3 regions of the Paenibacillus sp. MB22_1 genome follow, and region 2 is predicted to be linked to each of the others. Evidence: riboswitches for the same ligand, from Rfam matches in the RefSeq annotation. Region 2 holds a riboswitch; each other region holds the start of a gene.
What was found. A riboswitch is a leader RNA that binds a small molecule or an ion and turns the genes downstream of it on or off. The one in region 2 is predicted to bind cobalamin.
Positions count from the first base shown of each region.

Region 1: it holds a riboswitch for cobalamin, as region 2 does, so the genes downstream of both, ACL02P_RS11135 (ABC transporter substrate-binding protein) here and metE (5-methyltetrahydropteroyltriglutamate--homocysteine S-methyltransferase) in region 2, are expected to answer to the same signal.
Region 3: it holds a riboswitch for cobalamin, as region 2 does, so the genes downstream of both, ACL02P_RS20785 (anaerobic ribonucleoside triphosphate reductase) here and metE (5-methyltetrahydropteroyltriglutamate--homocysteine S-methyltransferase) in region 2, are expected to answer to the same signal.

Region 1 covers NZ_JBLADV010000001.1:2,351,193-2,358,165, reverse strand. Annotated here, with positions in the region: gene ACL02P_RS11150 (sensor histidine kinase) at 1-1,112, shown strand, start outside; gene ACL02P_RS11145 (response regulator) at 1,109-2,320, shown strand; gene ACL02P_RS11140 (methyl-accepting chemotaxis protein) at 2,579-4,159, shown strand; cobalamin riboswitch at 4,267-4,451, shown strand; gene ACL02P_RS11135 (ABC transporter substrate-binding protein) at 4,697-5,707, shown strand; gene ACL02P_RS11130 (FecCD family ABC transporter permease) at 5,704-6,753, shown strand; gene ACL02P_RS11125 (ABC transporter ATP-binding protein) at 6,750-6,973, shown strand, end outside.
Region 2 covers NZ_JBLADV010000001.1:1,575,342-1,582,314, forward strand. Annotated here, with positions in the region: gene ACL02P_RS07340 (MgtC/SapB family protein) at 1-578, opposite strand, end outside; gene ACL02P_RS07345 (FMN-dependent NADH-azoreductase) at 1,015-1,641, opposite strand; gene metE (5-methyltetrahydropteroyltriglutamate--homocysteine S-methyltransferase) at 1,782-4,088, opposite strand; cobalamin riboswitch at 4,231-4,429, opposite strand; gene ACL02P_RS07355 (multicopper oxidase domain-containing protein) at 4,649-5,647, shown strand; gene ACL02P_RS07360 (DUF2249 domain-containing protein) at 5,692-6,252, shown strand; gene ACL02P_RS07365 (hypothetical protein) at 6,266-6,973, shown strand, end outside.
Region 3 covers NZ_JBLADV010000002.1:1,953,429-1,960,401, forward strand. Annotated here, with positions in the region: gene ACL02P_RS20775 (ribonucleoside-diphosphate reductase subunit alpha) at 1-1,916, opposite strand, end outside; gene nrdG (anaerobic ribonucleoside-triphosphate reductase activating protein) at 2,065-2,583, opposite strand; gene ACL02P_RS20785 (anaerobic ribonucleoside triphosphate reductase) at 2,580-4,496, opposite strand; cobalamin riboswitch at 4,725-4,979, opposite strand; gene ACL02P_RS20790 (MTH1187 family thiamine-binding protein) at 5,303-5,602, shown strand; tRNA gene ACL02P_RS20795 (tRNA-Thr) at 5,674-5,746, shown strand; gene ACL02P_RS20800 (cupin domain-containing protein) at 5,949-6,551, opposite strand; gene ACL02P_RS20805 (hypothetical protein) at 6,709-6,973, shown strand, end outside.

The sequences.
Region 1 (6,973 bases), 780 kb from region 2:
ATCAGCAAGGCCAAGTTGTCTCCTCGTTGACCGAACCGGCACCGATGCTGGACGACCTCCCGAAGCTGGATGCAGCCCGCAACTTGGTTGTAGAGCAGGAGGGTTCGGGGATCACGGTGGCGTCCCGTCTGCCTTTTTCCGACTGGTCGGTGGTCAGCGTGACTCCCCGGCAGGATTTGAATGTAGAGTTATTGGAAACGAAGCGGTATTTGCTGATCGTCATTTCGATCCTGATCATCGTCTCCGCCGTCGTCGCCAGCATTGTGTCGCGGACAATTGCCAATCCGCTGAAGAAGCTGATCCGCGAGATGCGACAGGTGGAAATAGGGAACTTCCGCGGGATGGTGAACGTCTCCTCCTACCAGGAGATTAATATTCTGGTCGCCTCGTTTAACCGGATGGTCAGCCGGATTGAGGAGCTGATTGAGCGGGTGAAGATCTCCTCGGTCAGTGAGAAGAACGCCGAGCTGCATGCGCTGCAGTCGCAGGTGAATCCGCATTTTTTGTATAACACGCTGGATATGATTTATTGGATGCTGGATGAGAAGGAGAACGACCGGTTAGGCGAGCTCGTCTTATCGCTGTCATCGATGTTCCGCTACAGCAGCGAGTGGAAGGACGGAGCGAAGGTTACGCTGCGCGAAGAGCTGGAGCAGATCAACCATTATTTGACGATTATCTTGATTCGGCTGGAGGGCCGGCTTCGGGTGGAGAAATCGATCGATGAACGGTGGCTGGACATTCGTCTGCCGAAAATGACCGTTCAGCCGATTATCGAAAACGCGGTGAAATATGGGCTGGAATCGCTCAAACGCCAAGGTGTGCTTAAGTTATATACCCAAGAGGTTGGAGATGTGCTGAAAATCGTGGTGGAGGATAACGGCAACGGGATGACGGCCGAGCGGCTAGCTTGGTTGAAGCAGTCGATCAACTGCCCGATCCCGAAGGTATCCGGCACGGGCAGCAGCGGCATTGGGCTGCAAAATCTGCACCGCCGCCTTCAACATATGTTCGGCGAACGTTATGGTCTGGAGATCGAAAGCATTCCTGATCAAGGAACCAAGGTGGCCGTCGTGCTGCCGCTTCCGATGGAGGGGGACGTTGCCACATGAATATTTTGATTGCCGATGACGAACGGGCGATTCGCGAGGGCATTAAGCGAACGATTAAGCGGATTTATCCGGAGTACGGGGTGGAACTGGCCGAAGGGGCTGAGGAAGCGGCGAAGCTGATGGGTGAGAAGCGATTCGACATCGTGCTGACCGATATTTTGATGCCGGGAATGAACGGCCTGGAATTCATGCGTATTTTCAAACGCAGATTTCCCCGGGTGAAGTGGGTGGTCATCTCCGCGCACAGCGAATTCGCCTACGCCCAGGAGGCGGTGCGGCTGGGAGCTCGCGATTATCTGCTGAAGCCGATCGGGAAGACGCGCCTGCAGGAAATTATCAGTACCCTGGCCACGGAGGTCCGTGAAGAAAGCGAGCTGACGAAGGAAGAGGAGCTGTTAAAAGCTAATCTGAAATATTTGCGCGAGGGCGTATTTCAGCGATTGGCGTCGGGGCTGGATATCGGGAACCTGGATTTGACGCCGTTTATGGAGGACTATCAAAGCTTTTATTTGATGATGGTTCAGATGGATGCCGGGGACAAAAGCGTGCGGCTGGAGCATTTTATCGTTGAAAACGTGTTGTCCGAGCTGATCGAGCGCCATGGCCGGGGGTTTGTTGTCAGCTATGACCGCCAAAGCCTGCTGGGACTGATCACGCCGCGGGAGCCGGAGCGAATCGAACGGTTTCAGGAGGAAGTGAAGGCGCATTTGAAGCACTATTTGAAGGTGCCTTTTCAAATCGTGCATTCAGGCTTAAACAACGATTTCAAGTCGGTGCCGCAGGTGGTCATGCGCATGAAACAGGCTTCCGATTCGCCGGTTGCCTTGCTGGATCCGCCGAAGGGCAGCGGGGAGAAAGCGATCGAAGTTGCCCTCCAATATATCAAGGAGCACTACAATGAGGAGCTTTCTTTGGAAAAGGTCGCTTCCGTCGTCTTCCTGAACCCGGCGTATTTCAGCCAGCTGTTTAAGCAGAAGGTGGGACTCGGCTACAAGGAATACGTAACCTCGCTCCGTCTGGAGCAAGCGAAGCAGCTGCTGCTGAACCCGAAGCTGAAGATCGCGGAGATTGCGGAATACCTCGGGTATCAGGACATCCGCCATTTCGCGCAGATGTTCCGCAAGAAGTATCAAGTCACGCCGAATGAATACCGGCAGCAGCAGAATATTAACATCTTGCTGGCCAGCAGCGGCAAGCGGAGTAAGTAGGGAAGAGCGTTCTGTTCTGGTGTACAATGGGAGAATGAACGAATAGACGAGAGAGGATGCCGCAAGATTGCACCCAAGATATAGGATGGTATGGGTTGTTCAAAGAGGAATGTGACGTGTTGTGTTACATTCCTCTTTCTTATTTACAGAATTCCGTCGATTATTTGCACCCAACTTCGGAATGCCTAAATTTTTCCTTTCTATACCTTTAGTCCTATTCTATAATGTTAGCAAAATTTACATATCAGGGGTGGGAGTATGAATCGGAACGAAAGGTTGGGAAGAATCGCTGCTTGGCTTAGTGTCGGCTTCACGGCGGTCCTGGCTGTTTGTGCGTTATGGGCAAAGACGCCATGGTATATCCCCTGCCTTGTGCTATTTACTTTGCTCAGCTTGGGGTCTTCGTTGTTCTTTGGAACCGGCCTGCGGGCAGCACTGGGAGGCGGGGCGCTGGCGGGCAAGCGTTCTCCTTCGGGGACAGGTGAATCCCAGCGGGAGGAAACCGATTGGACGGCAGTATTCAATGAGTCGCTAGTGGCGGCGGATCGACTGCAGGCGGCGGTTGGCGAAGTGAGCGAGAGCCTCGAGCAGCTGCAACGATTAGCCGATACTGCAGCGGCCGAGGATCTGAAGCTCAAGCAAAGCAGCGAACGTTCGCTGGAACAGGTGCAGGAGAGCCTGGCGGCAATGGAAGAGGTGGCGGCCTCGGCCTCCCAAATCCATGACGCAGCGGGGCATTTGCTTACCCGCAGCGAAAACACTCGAGCCGAGGCCATGCGTATGGCGGGAGCGCTCGAAACCGTAGACGGCACCATTCGTTCTTTGGCGCAATCCCAAGAGTCGATCGTGGGGCCGATGGAGGATCTGGAGGGGAACACCCGGAAGCTGGGCGCATTGTATCGGAGCTTGGAGGAGATCGCGGCAGAGGTCGCGTTGCTGGCGCTGAATGCGTCGATCGAGGCGGCTCGTTTGGGCGAGCAGGGGAAAGGTTTCGATGTCGTCGCCGTGCGCATGCGCCAGTTGGCGGATCAAAGCACCAGGGCGATCAACTCCTCCGCCCCGTTGTTCCAGCAAATCTCGGCGGATGTCGAGCGTGTGAAGTCCACGCTGATAGAGGGACGTGACTCGGCCCTGGAAGGAATTTCGCTGATGAAGCGAATGGGGGAGGACATCCGGTTCATTGCGGATGAAGTGGCAGAAGTGAACGGGCTGGTTGCCGAGGCGGGACAGCGAAGCCGGGAACAAGCCGAGCTGACGCGGAATATGGAGGCGATGCTAAGCGAGGTGCATGAGGCTCTCAATCGGAGCATCACCCATGTGGAGGGAGCGCTGGCTCGGATGGAATCGGAGCGAGAGCATATTTCCAAGCTGCAGACGGTGGTCGTGGGCTTGGATCGGGCCCAGGGCGAACTGATGGTATCATTGAACTCCGTCCATTCCGGGGCGGATCCGGCTGCCGGTGGCGAAGACGCGGTGGCCCTTGGTCAAGCCTATGCCCGGAAGCTGCTGGAGGCAGCCGAACAGCCGTGTTTCCGCATGCTGGAGCCGGCTAGTCACCGGGCTGCACTGGAGCAGCTGTTAGCCGCAGAGCCTGGTCTAGAAGCGGCCTGGTCGAACCGCAAGGACGGCTCTTTTATCGTATCCATTCCGGAAGCCGGCTTGCTTAACGCCAAAGGACGGGACTGGTTCCGCCAGGCGATTGCCGGAGAGACGGTCGTCTCCGAAGTGTATATCTCCGCGATCACCAAGCGGCGTTGCATGACGCTGGCCGTGCCGATTGTCCGGGAAGGTGAAGTCATTGGTGTCCTGGGAGCCGATTTGTCTTTAGAACGGGGCTAAACAAAGGAATAACGGATTAGTTATTGTCAGTCCTCCGCTTTTCCCCTATAATCCAATAGAGAAGAAAGCCTTAAGACAAGCGTACAATTTGTGCCCGTAGGTCCTGGAGCAACGGTGAAGCATGCCGTACCGCTTCGGGTTAAAAGGGAAGCCGGTGCAAATCCGGCACGGTCCCGCCACTGTAAACAGGGACGAGCTCATGATGCCACTGTCGCCCGCGAAGGGAGATGGGAAGGCGAGTTTTCGTCGAGACCTGGAAGTCAGGAGACCTGCCACGGGAATTCAAGACGGTCCTTCGAGGAAAGGATAACGTTCTGCCAAGAGCATCATGGCTTGGCGCTGCCATCGTGGAGTCTCTCCGCTTTGCGTGCGCACAGCATGACTTTGTAGACGTAACCCCATCCGCTAGGATTGGGGTTTTTTCTTTGTGCCGGTAGAGGGTTAGCCGGACTTCTTCGCCGCCGGCTGCACAACGTACCGCTGGAACACAAGGCGTTTCTTTATTTACTGAAAAATAAAGCAAGGGGAGATCTGGAGATGAAAAACTGGAGAAGACTAGGAAGCCTGTGGCTGCTGGCGTTGCTGCTGGTGCTTGCGGCCTGCGGTAACAATAACGCCGTCACCCCGGGGACAGGGAACACAGTGGACGCTGCACAACCGACGCAAAACGCTGGAACGAACGCGGCGGCGGACAATTCGGCGGCACAAGAGACGACTTACCCTTATACCGTCACTGATTCTACCGGTAAAGAGTTTACGTTTGAAGCCGCGCCGGAACGTATCGTCTCGCTGGCGCCTTCGGAGACGGAAACGCTGTTTGCACTGGGACTGGACGAGCAAGTCGCTGGCGTATCCGACCTGGATGATTATCCTGAAGCGGTGAAGGACAAACCGCGGATGGGCGGGTTCCAGGTGAATGTCGAGGCAATCGTGGCGGCGCAGCCGGACCTAATTCTTGCGGCGAGCCTGATCGATGAAGCAACGGTCAAAAACTTGACGGATATGGGATATAAAGTGTTCCAGTCCAATCCGAAGACGATCAACGAAGTAATGGAGCATATTCGGACGATCGGCGAAATTACCAACCATCAGGCTGAAGCTGCTGAAGTGGTCGGCAAGATGAAGGAAGAGGTCCAAACGGTAACCGATGCGGTAGCTTCGCTAAGTGAAGACCAGAAGAAGAAGGTCTACATCGAGTTTTCTCCGGGATGGACGGTTGGCAAAGGCGAATTCATGGATGAGATGATCACGTTAGCTGGCGGCATCAACGTTGCTTCCGATGTCAAGGGATGGTCCGAGATCAATGAGGAACAAATTATCCAAGCGAACCCGGACGTCATTTTATACGCGAAAAGCGTTGTTGACGAAAATAACAAGACGTTAGCGGACATCATCAAAGGCCGTTCAGGCTGGGACCAAATTACGGCCGTGAAGGAGAACCGCATTATCGCTCTGGACGATAACCTGCTGAGCCGTACGGGCCCTCGCGTCACGCAAGGGCTGATTGAAGTGGCCAAGGCGGTTCACCCGGATTTGATCCAGCCATGAAGCGCGGCAAATTCGCCGGATACGGAGTCATCGGGCTCTTGCTCCTGGTTGTGACGCTGCTGCTCTGCATCGGCATCGGCTCCGTTTATGTGCCTGCTGGAGAAATCGCGGCGATCTTGCTGCACAGGCTCCCGGGGTTAGACCGCCTGATCACGCCGGATTGGACGACGGCAGCCGAGCAAATCGTCGTCCAGGTCCGGTTGCCTCGCGTGCTGCTTGGGATGCTGGTCGGCGCTTCGCTCGCCGTAGCGGGCGCCGGCTTCCAAGGGGTGCTGCGCAACCCGCTGGCGGATCCGTTTACACTGGGCGTATCGTCAGGTTCGGCAATCGGTGCGGCGGTGCTGATCTTTTTCGGATGGCAGTTTTCCCTGTTTGGGATCTTTACGCTTCCGATGGTTGCGTTCCTGGCGGGGGCGGTTACGTTATGGATCGTGATCTGGCTGGCTAGAGAGAACGGACGGCTGCCGATTGAAAGTCTGGTTTTGTCCGGCGTCGTGATGCAATCGTTCCTAGGGGCTGTTGTCTCCTTTTTAACGGCAATGTCGAAGAAAACCATTAATGAAATTTACTATTGGACGATGGGCAGTTTAAGCTTGCGCGGATGGTCGTATACGGCCATCCTTTTGCCGTATTTGCTGCTGGGAGCCTTATTCCTTTGGAGCCGGGCTAAACATTTGAACCTGCTGACTTTAGGTGAACGTCAAGCCTCCCATTCCGGGATGGCCGTAGAACGAACCAAACTAGCTGTGTTGCTCGTTGCTACACTGATGACGGCGGCTGCGGTATCCGTGTCAGGGGTAATCGGATTCGTAGGCCTGGTCGTTCCGCATATGATCCGTCTGATCACCGGCCCGGATTATCGGCTGATCATTCCTTTGTCGGCGCTGGGCGGCGGGATATTTATGATGTGGAGCGACTTGGCGGCTCGCTCGCTGCTGGCTCCAACGGAGGTCCCGCTGGGCATCGTCACCGCCTTTGTGGGGGCGCCTTTCTTTGGGTATCTGTTGTATCGGAAGAAGAAACAGAGGGAGGAGGAGCTGCGTTGATCAAGGTGTCTGGGGTTGCCAAGGCGTTTGGCCGGCTGGAGGTGCTTCACGGTGTGGACTGGCAGGTTGGCTCCGGTGAGTTTTGGGGCTTGATTGGACCCAACGGCAGCGGCAAAACAACCTTGCTCAACTTGATCTCCGGCGTGGAGAAGCCGGATGCCGGCGAGATTGCGTTGAGCGGACGACCGCTTTCGTCGTATTCGCGCAAGGAGCTGTCGCG
Region 2 (6,973 bases):
TTCAGCCGCCGAATCCGGTGCTTGTTCACTTTCGTTCCTTGTTCTGGATCACCGCTGCATTCGATGATACGAATCAGTTCGGTTACGTTGCCGTGATCCTCCATGACGATTTTGATGGAGACATCGCGCTGATTCAGCTTATAGGGTCCAATCCATTTAATGATATAGGGTACGACATTCACGGAAATGATCAACAGAACCACCGTTAATGCAGCAGCCAGATAAAACCCGGTTCCGATTGCGATCCCAATCCCGGACGCTGCCCAGATCATCGCCGCAGAGGTAAGGCCGGAGATCCCCTCATTGCTTCGGCGAAGTATCGCCCCTGCCCCCAGGAAACCGATCCCGCTGACGATTTGCGCAGCTAGCCGCATCGGATCCATGTTCGGATGATCCGGTCCGGCGAATTTGGCAAACGCCTCGATCGACACGATCGTAACCAAGCAGCTGGCAATACAAATAACCATACTCGTCTTGATTCCCAGCGGTTTCTGCTTTAATTGCCGGTCGATACCGATAAATAACCCGAACAATAGAGCTAGGCCAAGCTTTACAACCATTTCCATTTCGTTGTTCATGATCGCAACTCCTTCAAGTATATAAGGTGAGTATAATTGTATTCGGCACTTTGGTGCAAATCGAACATACCCGCCCAGAAGATAAAAAAGAGACCCGGCTAACGGATGGATCTGCCCCTGTCAGCAAGAGTTTCTTGGACTTACTACTTCACAAGTTCAGAAAAGATATCGTCAGGGTTCGCTTCAGAATGAGAGTGCACAAATTGATCATATGATCCCTCAAAAGTGAACCTCCCCTGGTTCAGTAGATGAATCTTACAATCCACTTTCTGAAAATCATGCAGCGTATGGCTTGATAGTTAGAGGGATAATTTTCTAATATTGTTAGATTTTCTGTTAGACTCATTTTATTTTTTCCCTGCTTCGTTGGTCAAGAAGAAAAAAGCCTGAAACGTATTTAAACGGCTCAGGCTTCTGAAATTGCATATCAGATAAATTAGAATCTTGCAGCCAGCTCGGCAGCGCGTTTTACGCCATCTTGAATAATTTCTTCGGCGCGGTCTTGGAATTGATTATGCCCCTCGACCACAACGGCTTCCGGATCGTTAATGCCCCAGAAGGCCAAGGTGTTCTTTACATAGTTCAGAGACATTTCCAGCGCACTCATTGGACCTTCGGAATAAACGCCGCCGCGCGCTTGCAGCAACGCTACTTTCTTGCCGCCGACCAGGCCAACCGGACCTTGCTCGGTGTACTTAAACGTTTTACCAGCTTGGTTCAAGTAGAACAGGTAGGTCAACAGCTGTGCCGGAATCGTGAAGTTCCACAACGGGAACGCAAATACAACTTTATCCGCATTCAAAAATTGCTCCAGATAACCATTGGCCAAGTCAGCAGCTTTTTGCTCTTCTGGCGTTGTCGGGATCCCATTATTGACTTTGAACAGCCCGTTTAGCATATCCAAATCATAATAAGGCAGGTTCAACTCGAACAGGTTCAACTCGGTGATTTCATCATTAGGATGAGTTTCTTTGTAAGTTTGCAGGAAGCTTTCATACAACTTTACAGTAGCAGATTGCTCTGCTGGGCGATTATTGGCTTTGACAAATAAAACTTTAGACATCTGTGGTTTCCCTCCAACTCTTTATCTTTACTTTCTTTTTTCTAGTTACTCTATATTATCTTGTAACTGATTTAACAATGGTAATGATAAAGGCTAACTACCACTTTGTCAATTACAGATTCAAAAAAATCAAACTTCCTTCACTGCCGTGTTGCCTGCGTTCCACGTCCAAATTTGCTGCGAACCTGCTCTGCTGCCGCCGTCATTTGCCGCAGCGCTGCGACCGTTTCGTGTTGTCCTCTCGTTTTCAAGCCGCAATCAGGGTTCACCCAGAAAAGTTCCGGGTCCAAAACTTGGAGCGCCCGCTCGATCAACCGTGCCATCTCCTCCGCAGACGGGACGCGCGGGCTATGAATGTCGTAAACCCCCAGCCCAATTCCAAGCGGATACGTATGCTTCTCAAAACTCTGGATCAGCTCGCCGTGGCTGCGCGACGTTTCGATCGAGATCACATCGGCATCCAGCGCACGGATCTCCTCCAAGATATCGTCAAATTCGCAGTAGCACATATGCGTATGAATCTGCGTCGTATCCCGGACCGATGAGGTCGTCACGCGGAACGCCTTCACCGCCCACTTCAAATAGTTCGCCCAGTCCTTCTGCTTGAGCGGCAGCCCTTCGCGCAGCGCAGGCTCGTCCACTTGGATCATCTCGATCCCCGCTTCCTCCAACGCCTCGACTTCCCTTCGCAGAGCCAGAGCAATTTGATAAGCCACCTGCTCCCGGGACAGGTCGCTGCGAACAAAGGACCAGTTTAGGATGGTGATCGGTCCCGTTAACATCCCTTTCACCGGTTTGTTCGTCAAGCTCTGGGCATAGGCCGTTTCCTTAACGGTCATTGGCCCCGCAAATTCGACGTCTCCATAAATGATCGGCGGTTTTACGCAGCGCGTGCCGTAGGACTGTACCCAGCCTCCTTGCGTAAACGCAAATCCCGGAAGCTTCTCTCCGAAAAATTCCACCATATCGGTGCGCTCGAATTCACCGTGCACCAATACGTCGAGCCCGATCTCCTCCTGGAGCTCAACCCATTTGCGGATTTCCGCTAGAATGAACGCCTCGTACTTCTCTGGGCTCCACTCACCTTTACGCCATTTCTGCCGGGCGGCCCGAACCTCGGCGGTTTGCGGGAAACTGCCGATCGTGGTTGTAGGCAGGAACGGCAGCTGCCACTTCGCCTGCTGCTTACGCCGCCGTTCGGCGAATGCGCTGGCGCGCTCGGCCGGAGCCGCTGCAGTCTGCGCTGCTTCTTCCCGCACCGAAGCAAGGCTGCGGGCCGGATCTGCGGCAAGTACAGCCAAGGCGCGACGATTCTCGGCGAACTGCACCGGCTCTGGTTCTTCCCCATTTGCCGCCCTGCTTAAGCTCACCAACTCCTCCAGCTTCTGCTCGGCAAAGGCCAACGCATCGCGCAATACCGGATTAAGCCGCTCCTCCCCTGCAGCAGATACCGGGACATGCAGCAAGCTGCAGGAAGGCTGCACGATCACATCCGGCGCTCCGGACTGGAGCGAAATCGTCTTCACCAGGCTAAGCGCCTCATCTAAATCCGTACGCCAAATGTTCCGCCCGTCAATCAGTCCCGCTCCTATCGTCTTGCCAGCGGGAAAGCCGTAACGCCGGAGCGCTTCCAGGTTACCGTCCCGGCCGTGTACGAAATCCAACCCCAAGCCGTGCACCGGCAGTTCAATCAGATCTTCGTATCGTTCAACCGCATCAAAGTAGGTTTGCAGCATCAGCCGCAGTCCCGGAACCTCCTGCGCGATCGCCTGGTAGATCAAGCGAAGCCGGTGTACGTCCTCCTCACTTAAAGAGACAACGATAGCCGGTTCGTCGATTTGCACCCAATCTGCGCCCGCCGCCTTCAGCTCGCGCAGCACCTGTACGTATAGCGGCAGCAGCTTGCGGGTCCAAGTCTCGACTTCCCCCGCCGTTTCCCCCTTGGACAGCTTCAGCAAAGTAAACAGCCCAAGCAGTACAGGCCTTCCGTTGATCCCGAGCTCCTGTTTCGCTTCCAGATAAGCCGCCAGCGGCCGATTGACGGTCAACTTGGGATCTCGGTTCCCAAGCTCAGGCACGATATAATGGTAGTTCGTATTAAACCATTTGGTCATCTCACTGGCGGTCGCTTGGTCGTCGCCTCTTGCGATGGCGTAATACAGATCAAGCGATACTTGGTCACCGTTCCATACGAAGCGCTCCGGTACTAGGCCAAACATCGTCGCTGTATCAAGGACGTGATCGTAATACGTAAAATCGCCCACCGGGATGACATCAAGTCCCCGATCCCGCTGCAGACGCAGGTTGTTCAAGCGAATCTCTTTTAATCGAGCATGGAGCTCCGGCTCCGTGATTTTTCCTGCCCAATAAGCCTCGATCTGCTTCTTCCATTCCCGTTGTCCTCCGATTCTGGGATACCCCAGATTTCCGCTAACAAAGTTCCCCATATTCATTGCCTCCCATTGGTAAGTTCAAAACGCGCCAATCCGTAAAGCACAAAAAAGGTCCTCGATAGCATGGCTAAAGAGGACCTTCGATCCGTTGTTCGATGGCTTGCAACTTTAACACCTCCCTATCTCCCGTAGGTACAGCAGTGCTGTCGAAATAGGCAGGTCTCCTGGCTTCGGCATCATCGCCGGATGTGACCTTCCCAATGATTACATCACCAGTGGCATCTCACACATCCGACTCCTCCGTTACAGTGGCGGGACCGCGCCGGCATTGCACCGGACTTCCCTTTTAAGCTCCGGCCAATCTTGGCCGGAACACCTATTTCCGCTATATTCGGTTGGAATATACCTACCATCTTACTTCATCTGCCCCGCGAATACAATATCAAACAGATCGGAATTAACTTATTTATGCAATGAGAATGGGAATCAAATGACAACATTTTCGACAACTTTCATGTGATACCTATCACAATGCGGTCTTCGGACCCATCGTACGATGAAGGTACATCAAGGAGTTATTGCTTAACCATTTCAGATAGAAAGAGGAATGACCGATGAAATCGCGGAACATCCCGAAGCATCTATTGCTTAGTTTGTGCTGTCTGGTCATGATTGCCGCAGCATGGTTTGCGTTCCCATCGGAGACACCCCAGGTCAGTGATACCGTCCTGCAAGAGGAAGAACAGCATCTCCATCCACCGCCAGTTGAGCCAATCATTCAACGGGAAGGCCATACCGTCCGCATTGAAATGACCGCGCAGCAAGCGGATATCGAGATTTCCGAAGGCGTCACTTATCCCGCCTGGACATTTAACGGTACCGCCCCCGGGCCGGTGTTGCGCGTGAAGCAAGGCGATCAGCTGGAGTTTACCTTAAAAAACCTAGATCCAGATATGCCGCATTCGATGGATTTCCATGCGGTCCATGCCGCTCCAAGCGAGAAGTTCGTTGAAGTGATGCCTAACGAGCACGGCACGTTTACTTATCCCGCCAACACGCCAGGCGTGTTCATGTACCATTGCGGAGCAAGTCCGGTACTGCTGCATGTAGCCAATGGGATGTATGGGATGATCATCGTTGAACCGAAGGACGGATACCCTACGGACTCGGATATCGACCGAGAATATACGATCGTCCAAAGCGAGTGGTATGCGGCAAATGATTTGGATGCTTTTCAACAAGGTGATCCGGAGTATGTTGTGTTCAACGGCGATGATTTTACGTTAAAAGAACACCCCTTGCTCGCCAAAGTCGGCGACAAGGTTCGGCTGTACGTCATCAATGCGGGACCAAATCATGTTTCTTCGTTCCATGTGGTTGGGACGACCTTTGATCGCGTCTATCTGGACGGGAATCCAAGCAATCAGCTGTACGGCATGCAAACGGTGTTGCTTCCGGCCGGCGGCGGCGCAGTCGTTGAGTTTACCGTCATGGAAGAAGGCGATTATCTGATTTTGACCCATCAGCTGGGTGATGCTAACCTCGGAGCTACGGCGATCCTGCGCGTAAGCCAGGACGGGACAGATCATGGAGAACCGGTGATGAGCCATTAATGAAATACCATTTTCACGCAAATTCATAAACGAGGTGACGTTGGATGAATCGACAAGACGCCAGAATTGTAGAGCTGGACGTTCGAGAGCAACTACGGAACAAACTGGAGCCGTTCCAGCTCATCATGGATACTGTCAAAAAGCTGGAAAAAGACGATCTCTTCGTGCTTCACGCCCCCTTCAAGCCGACCCCTTTGCTCAAGCTTCTGAAAATGAAGGGACTCGTCGGCAAAGCGGTGATGCTAGACAAAGAGCATTGGATCACGACATTTGTCCATAAGAAAAACAAGGCATGGCTCGAAGAGGAAAACGAATCCGTACCAGTTGAAGCAACCGCAGAGATTGCTCCGGCATCAACGGGTGGATCCGGCGAATCTGCCGCCAGCCCTAACATCATCACGCTGGACAACCGTGGTCTGGAACCGCCGCAACCGATGGTTCGAACGCTGGCAGCCTTGGATCGCTGCAAATCAGGTGATGAGGTGCATATTCACAACGACCGGGTACCGGTATTTCTTATCGAGGAATTAAACAGCTTGGGCTGCACCTATACGGTGGAAGAACAACCGGATGGGACGGCCAAAGTCCAAATTCGCAAACCTTAAGGAGGTGAACCTGATGCCGGCCATGTCCCGCCTGCCCTTTCTCTTTATCGTCACCGGAATCTTCGGATTCGTCCTGTTTCACGCCACCTCCCTGATGTCACTCACAGGCTGGATCGGCGATGATATCCGCGGCCCGGCCGGCTGGTTCCAGGTGCACCTGTTTGTGCTGGGCTGGGCAACCATGCTGGCGATGGGTGCCGTCTACCAGCTGATCAACGTTATTTTGCAGTCGAAGATCTACAGCGAACGTCTCGGGTATGTGCATTATACACTTTTTACGATTGGTCTGTTTGGTCTGCTATTTGGCTTCATTCAAGGCGACACGTATTGGATTGGCGGCTTTGCCACACTCGCATTCTCTGGAGTTGTCCTGTTCGTTTGGAACCTGGCCGCCACATTGCTGCGGGCCGAAACGTGGAACGCGATCACCATTAGCACTGCCTGCGCGGTGTTTTACCTGCTGCTCACCGGGTTATCCGGGATGGCGATGGGGATCAATTTTGCGACCGGTCTTTACAACGATTTGCACGAAAACCTATTTGGTACGCATATCTGGCTGGGGACGCTAGGCTGGTTTGGTCTGTTGATCACCGGGTTCAGCTACAAGCTGTTGCCGATGTTTTATTTGTCCCATAACTATCCAACCCGGCTGGAATATGTCGTCTTAGGGGTATGGAACGCAGGGGTTCTGCTAGGCGCGACTTCCTTTCTGTTTGGTTTG
Region 3 (6,973 bases), on a different contig from region 2:
TGCAGCTCACGCCATTGCTCGGTCGTCACGTATTTGCCTTCGCGCGTGCCGTCAACGTAACCGCGGGACTCGAAGTACTGCCCCGTTTCCCAGTCAGAGCCGGCAAACTTCGGATATTTGCCTTTTTCCTTGGCGAGCTCCATGCTGGATTTGATCAGCAGGTAGTTGATCTTTTCATAAAGCGCGTCGTTGTATTCAACCGCCTCCTGGGATTCCCAACGGATGCCTTCGAGCGCCAGCAGATGGTGCAGGCCAAATGTGCCAAGTCCGATCGCCCGATATTGGCTGTTCGTATACTGCGCTTGCAGCACTTCGATATTGTTGATATCGATCACGTTATCGAGCATCCGCGTCTGAATCGGCACCAGCCGCTCCAGCACGCCGGCCGGCACCGCGCGGGCCAGATGGATCGAGTTCAGGTTGCAGACGACGAAATCGCCAGGGATTTTGGACACGACGATCCGGGTTTGTCCGTCCTTCGTCACCAGTTCCTCTTGCTCGACGACGGTCGGCGATTGATTTTGCATAATCTCCGTACACAGGTTGGACGAGTAAATCATCCCATGCGCCCGGTTCGGGTTCGCCCGGTTTACCGTATCGCGATAGAACATGTAGGGCGTGCCGGTCTCCAGCTGCGATTTCATGATTCGCTTCATGATATCGATCGCCGGCATCGTGATGCGCGACAGGGTAGGGTGGGCAACGGCTTCGGCGTATTTTTCACGGAAGCTGCCTTTCCCAAGCTCCTCATCATAGAAATCCTCCAGCCCCAATGGGCGGCCGTTCTCATCCTTCCAGCCCATCGTTTTCTTCACTTCGTGCGGGCAGAACAGATGCCATTCCCCGCGGGCCTCCACCGCCTCCATGAACAGGTCAGGCAGGCACACGCCGTGGAAGACGTCATGCGCGCGCATCCGCTCATCGCCGTTGTTCAGCTTCAGATCGAGGAAGGCAAGAATATCTTTGTGAAAAACGTCCAAATAAACCGCGATCGCACCTTTACGCGTTCCGAGCTGGTCGACGCTGACGGCGGTGTTGTTCAGCTGGCGAATCCAGGGAATCACGCCGGAGCTGGTGTTCTTGTGGCCGCGGATGTCCGAGCCGCGCGCGCGGACCTTACCGAGGTAAACGCCGATGCCGCCGCCCATTTTGCTCAAGCGGGCTACATCCGTATTGGAGTCGAAGATACCCTCAAGGGAATCGTCGACAGTATCGATGAAGCAGCTGGAGAGCTGGCCGGCTACTTTTTTACCGGCATTGGACATCGTTGGCGTCGCCGCAGTCATATAAAGGTTGCTCATCGCCCAATACGCTTCCTTCACCAGCTCCAGACGCTTCTCTTCCGGCTCCTTATGCATCAGGTACATGGCGATGACCATGTAGCGCTCCTGCGGCAGCTCCATCGTCCGTCCGTCGAAGTCGGTGGCCAGGTAACGCTCCGTCAGCGTGAGCAGGCCGATGTAGTCGAACAGCAGGTCGCAGGACGGGTCAATCGTGCGGCCCAGCTCTTCAATCTGCTCCTTCGTATAGCACTCCAGCAGCTCCTCGCGGTAAATGCCCAGCTGGCAGAGCTCGGTGATCAGGTGATAGAACGAGCCGTAAGGCTCTTCCGGGTAGGCTTTGTAGCGACGATTGACGGCCGCTTTTTTGTACAGGGAAGTGAGCAGGGAGCGGGCCGCTGCATATTTCCAATCGGGCTCATCTTTGCTGACGAGCTCCAGTGCGGACATCGTAAACGCGTTGCTAATTTCTTCACCGGTCACCACATCCCGGCGCAGCTTTGCATTGACGCCGCGCAGCAGGCGCTCTTTATCGACGTTATGTAATCCTTGCAAAATTCGGTCAGCATAGACGCCAAGGCGTGCGCTGTCAAACGCAAGCTGTCGGTTATTTGGTTTTGTCACTAGAGTAGGCATGAGATAAATCCTCACTTTCCATATATTAAGGTAGGATGAAGGCTGCAGATGGGTGGTGGTACCCCGAATCTTGAATGTTCAAATTGCAGATAATCAGTGAAAAAAGGGGCGCAATCAAGTTGCGCTCAGGATCAATAAGATCAATCAGCTAAAAAGAGAACAGGGGCTCCCATAACACGGCTTGTCCCTGCCGCAGGCTTTGTTGAATATCGATCAGCCGTTGATTGGAGCTGCCGCGATAGAGCAGGGAAGGATCGCGAAGCTCCTCAACGAACCTTCCGTCGACCAGCACCTCGCAACGCCGCAACAGTTCATATTCGGGGGAGCCGGGGCGTTCGATTAATTCTTCCAACGTATAACCGGTGTAAATCCAGATGGATATTGGCCCGGTTTCCGCCACAAGCCGGTCGATAAAACCGCAGACCTCAGCAGCGGAGAAAAAAGGATCACCGCCAAGGATCGTGAGTCCGCTGAGCAACGGATTATGTTTAATGTCATAAATAATTTCTGCTTCCCGCTCCAAAGTGAGCGGTTCCCCGTAATCGAAGCTCCAGGTTTTTGGGCTGAAGCAGCCTTTGCAATAATGGCGGCATCCGCTGATGAAGATCGCTGCTCTCAAGCCGGGCCCTTCATTAATGGATTCCGGGTAGTACCCGCAAATGTTCATGCGTCGTGTTTCACCCGGTCGCGAACCTCCGCTTGTTTAGCGGGGTTGAACCGTGTCTGGTAGTCGCCGGTCAGATAACCGGTCACCCGGCGCAAACGGCGAATATGCACTTCGCTCTCATGGCTGCCGCAGGAGGGGCAGCTTGCCCCAATGATCCCTTCAAAGCCGCAGGCCGAGCAGCGGTCGATCGGATGGTTGATGCTAAAATAGCTGACCTGCTGCTGCAGGGCGTATTGCACGATTTTGACGAATGCTTCCGGATTGTTGCGGGCATTGCCGTTAAGCTCGATATAAGAGATGGCTCCGGCGTTGCACAGCCCGTGGAATTTGGCTTCCAGCTCGATTTTTCGTGCCGCACTGATGTTGTAGTAGACCGGGATATGGAACGAATTCGTGTAATACTCGCGGTCCAAAATCCCGGGCAGCGGGCCGTAGACCGCACGGTCGCGTTTGGTGAACTTGCCGGACAGCCCCTCCGCCGGGGTCGCAAACAACGTGATATTGAGATTGTGAATTTCGCTTTGGCCGTCACAATAGTCGCGCATGTAGGCGATCAGGTCGTAAGCTTTCTGATACACGGCTTCATCTTCGCCGTGATGCTTCCCGTACATCGCCTTCATGCATTCGGCCAGCCCGATGAACCCGATGGACAAGCTGCCGTGCTTCAGCAATTCGCCGACCTGATCATCCGGCGCCAGCTGCTCACCGCCTTCCCAGACGCCTTCCCGCATCATGAAATCGGAAGCCTTCGCTTTTTGGGAGGCCTGAATCGAGAAGCGATGCAGCAATCCCTCCAGGGCGATATTCATATAGTGAGTCAGCTCGCGGTAGAAGCCGCGTTCGTCGGGCTCTTTGCGGTGTCCCAACGCGATGCCGTACTTCAAGCCTAGCTTGACCAGGTTCAGCGTATTAAAGGAAAGGTTGCCTTTGCCAGACAGACGATTGCGGCCGAACCGGTCAGCCAGCACCCGGGTGCGGCAGCCCATTGTCGCAAATTCCGTATCCGGATCCGTTGGATCGTAGTACATCAGATTCAGCGGAGCATCCAGGTTGGCGAAGTTGGGATAAAGCCGTTTGGCCGAGCATTCCGCCGCTTTCAGAAATAGGGAGTAGTTAGGTTCCCCCGGATTCTGGTTGACGCCTTGTTTACATTTAAAAATCTGAATCGGGAAAATCGGCGTTTCCCCATGGCCCAGCCCGCGCATCGTGGCCGTGAGCAGGGAGTCGATGACCAGTTGTCCTTCCGGTGAGGTACATGTGCCGTAATTGATGCTGGTGAACGGGATTTGCCCGCCGGCCCGGCTCGACATCGTATTCAGATTATGAATCAGGCTTTCGGCCGCCTGGAACGTCTCGCTTTTGGTTTCCTTGAGCGCATAGTTAAAAGCCTTGGGATACTGATCCCGCAGGTCACTGCGGCTCATCGTGATGTCGCCCAAATCAGCGTTCGCATCGCCTTCTTCAAAATAATCCAGCCCTTTGCGGAAGTACTTGGCGAACGATTTGGCTACGTACGGGGCGAGATCGAAGTCCAGCTTGTTCGCGGACACACCGCCGAATTGGGAGTTTTGCTGGGATTGGAAAATGATCGCTACCAGCGCCATCGCCGTCATGATGGAAGTTGGCGGGCGTACGCTGCCGTTGCCGGTGTTGAAGCCTTTGCGCAGCAGTTTGTCAAACGGGATAAAAATACAGTTCGTTGTGCCGAGGGCGTACTGATCCAAGTCGTGAACATAAACGATGTTATCCTGAATGGCCTGTACCAAGCGAGTTGGCAGTACGAAATGGCTTGCATACCATTTGGAATACTCGCTGCCGAATTTGCTCATCTTGCCGGAGAAGCTCTCTCCATTTAAATTGGCGTTCTCGCGCAGCACCTCAAGATTGCGGCTCTGGACGATTTCCTCGCCCATCCGAATCACTTCATCCAGCAAGGTGTCCCGGCCGGTATACGTCTGGCTTACCCATGCCATAACACACTTCTCCTCCCTGTAAACCGAGCTTTGGTTCAAAATAAAAGAGCATGTCCAACCAACGAGGTAGACATGCCCGAATGCACTGCAAAAAAGTGGACAGACCAAATCAAGGCCCCAACATTTCGGCGGCAAGCGGACACCATCCCTGATCCTCGCAGGTTTTCCGTCGGTGTCTTTCAAACGGGCAGGTCTCCTGGCTTTCGGAACGTTGCTGACGCCTTCCCGCAGCTCATCAAGCATTAAGCTGTAGTGGCATATCGTCAGTCGAACGGCTGGGTCTTCAAGACGATGTAGGCGAACGCCTCGTCTTTAGTACCAAGCTACCGATTACAGTGGCGGGACCGCAGCGGACTTGCACCGCACTTCCCTTTTAAGCTCCGGCGGCTTGTCCGCCGGATCACCCGTTCACACTATATTTTGTTGCGTTGATCTAAGGATAGCCCAAGATATTGTGTTTGTAAATGGGATTTTCCCATTGAAAGCAGACTGAAAATCACGTGAAAATCTCCGGTCCGCGCAACGATGCGGAGAGTGGGGGACAGAAGAAAATTGTGAACATTTATAAATGGGACTGGAGGACTAGATCGGGTTTTACAGAGTGTGTGAGTTTTGGGGACGGTAAGGATATTAGCAGACGGGTTCGGTTGATCTTAGAGAGGAGAGTTGGTTAGAATATACCTGTAGGACGAAAACCAGCTCAGGGATTTGATTCAAACCATTACCAGGAAAGAAGGGAGCCGATTATGGCTATCGCCGAAGTTACCGTTATTCCGATCGGGACGGGGAGCACCAGCCTCAGCGCTTATGTGGCCGAGTTGCATCGGGTGTTGGAGAAGCAGAAGGGCATTACCTTTACCCTCACCTCCATGAGCACGATTATTGAAGGATCGTTAGATGATGTGTTTACTGCGATTCGCGCGATTCACGAAGCGCCGTTCCAATCCGGTGCCGGCCGCGTATCAACCTCGATCAAGATCGATGATCGCCGCGACAAAGCCAGCTCCTCCGAACAGAAGCTGCGCTCTGTGCGCGAGAAACTATAATTTCTTGAAATTGGTGCTTGCATTATTTTTAAAACTCGGTATAATAAATTTTGTTCGCTAAAAACGAACCTGCTGGTGTAGCTCAGCTGGTAGAGCAACGCATTCGTAATGCGTGGGTCGGGGGTTCGAGTCCCTTCACCAGCATCTGATATGCAAGCATAACGCGCCCTCCGAGGTTTTCGGGGGGCGTTTTTGAATTGTTGAAGGACCTTGTTCATCTTCCGAGTGACCTCTTGCTCTTCGCTTGTTAGTTCTTCTCCGTTTCTTTGTTTTCTCCATGCGCTTAGCACTAAATTGTGACCGCAAATAGGGAGGTTTGCTGAAACCTCCCTGTTCCTTGGTGCGCTTACTCTTGCTCCATCGCATCCCTTTTTGTCCGATGCACCGTGCCAAACGGATGGTGCGGCGGGGCATAAATGACATACACCTTCAGCGGCTCGTTGCCGGTGTTGATGATGTTGTGCCACGTGCCGGCGGGGATGAAGACCGCGTCGTCTTCACGGATGTTTCGTACGAAGGTGAGGTGATCCGCTCGATCGCCCATTTGCGCAACGCCTCGACCCTCTTCCACGCGTACAAATTGGTCCGTGTTCGGATGGATCTCCAAGCCGATATCCTCACCGACCGGAATGCTCATCAAAGTGACCTGGAAATGCTTGCCGGTCCAGAGAGCGGTCCGGAAGTTCCGGTTATGCTCGGCGGCATCGCTAATATTAATCACAAACGGCTTTTGCCCGTAATCTTGAAGCGGCTGCCGGTTCCAAGCGTCGTCTTGCGAAGGAGACGGTGCGTATTCAGGATAGATCGGGCTGGGCTCGATATAGTCGGGATAGAGTGCGGGTTGAAATGCCTGCGGATATCCGTATACGAAGTAAGGTTGAGGATAGATGTAAGGATCATACGGAGCGGCGTACGACAAGCCGGGGTACGGTCCGGGAACATAACTCATGTTTGACATAACCTCCAGTTTTTTTATCCATCATATGCCTATTCCTTGCTCCTGTGCTTGTATGAAAATGAGTCAATTCTACTGATGCATTCATCTAAGAATCTTCTTTCTCTCTTACATAGAATAGAGCATACCTTAGTAAAGGGGAGAAGATGGTATGGCAAAAACGCTTTTGGATTACAACTCGACTGTTGTGACTCCGGTGACCAATGGTGTCAACATTCCGATTCCGGTTGTAGGGGGCGTGCAGATTGCAGCAGTTTCCGTATTCCTTGATCCGGCCGATCCGGCGTCCCTGACCAACCGTGTTGAGTTGAAGGCAACGATCGGCGTTGAAGCGCTGACCGATACGCCGAATATCCTGGTGCGCATCTGGAGAGCGGGCACCGAAATCTTTTATGGGTTAGTAGAGCTGGAGGATG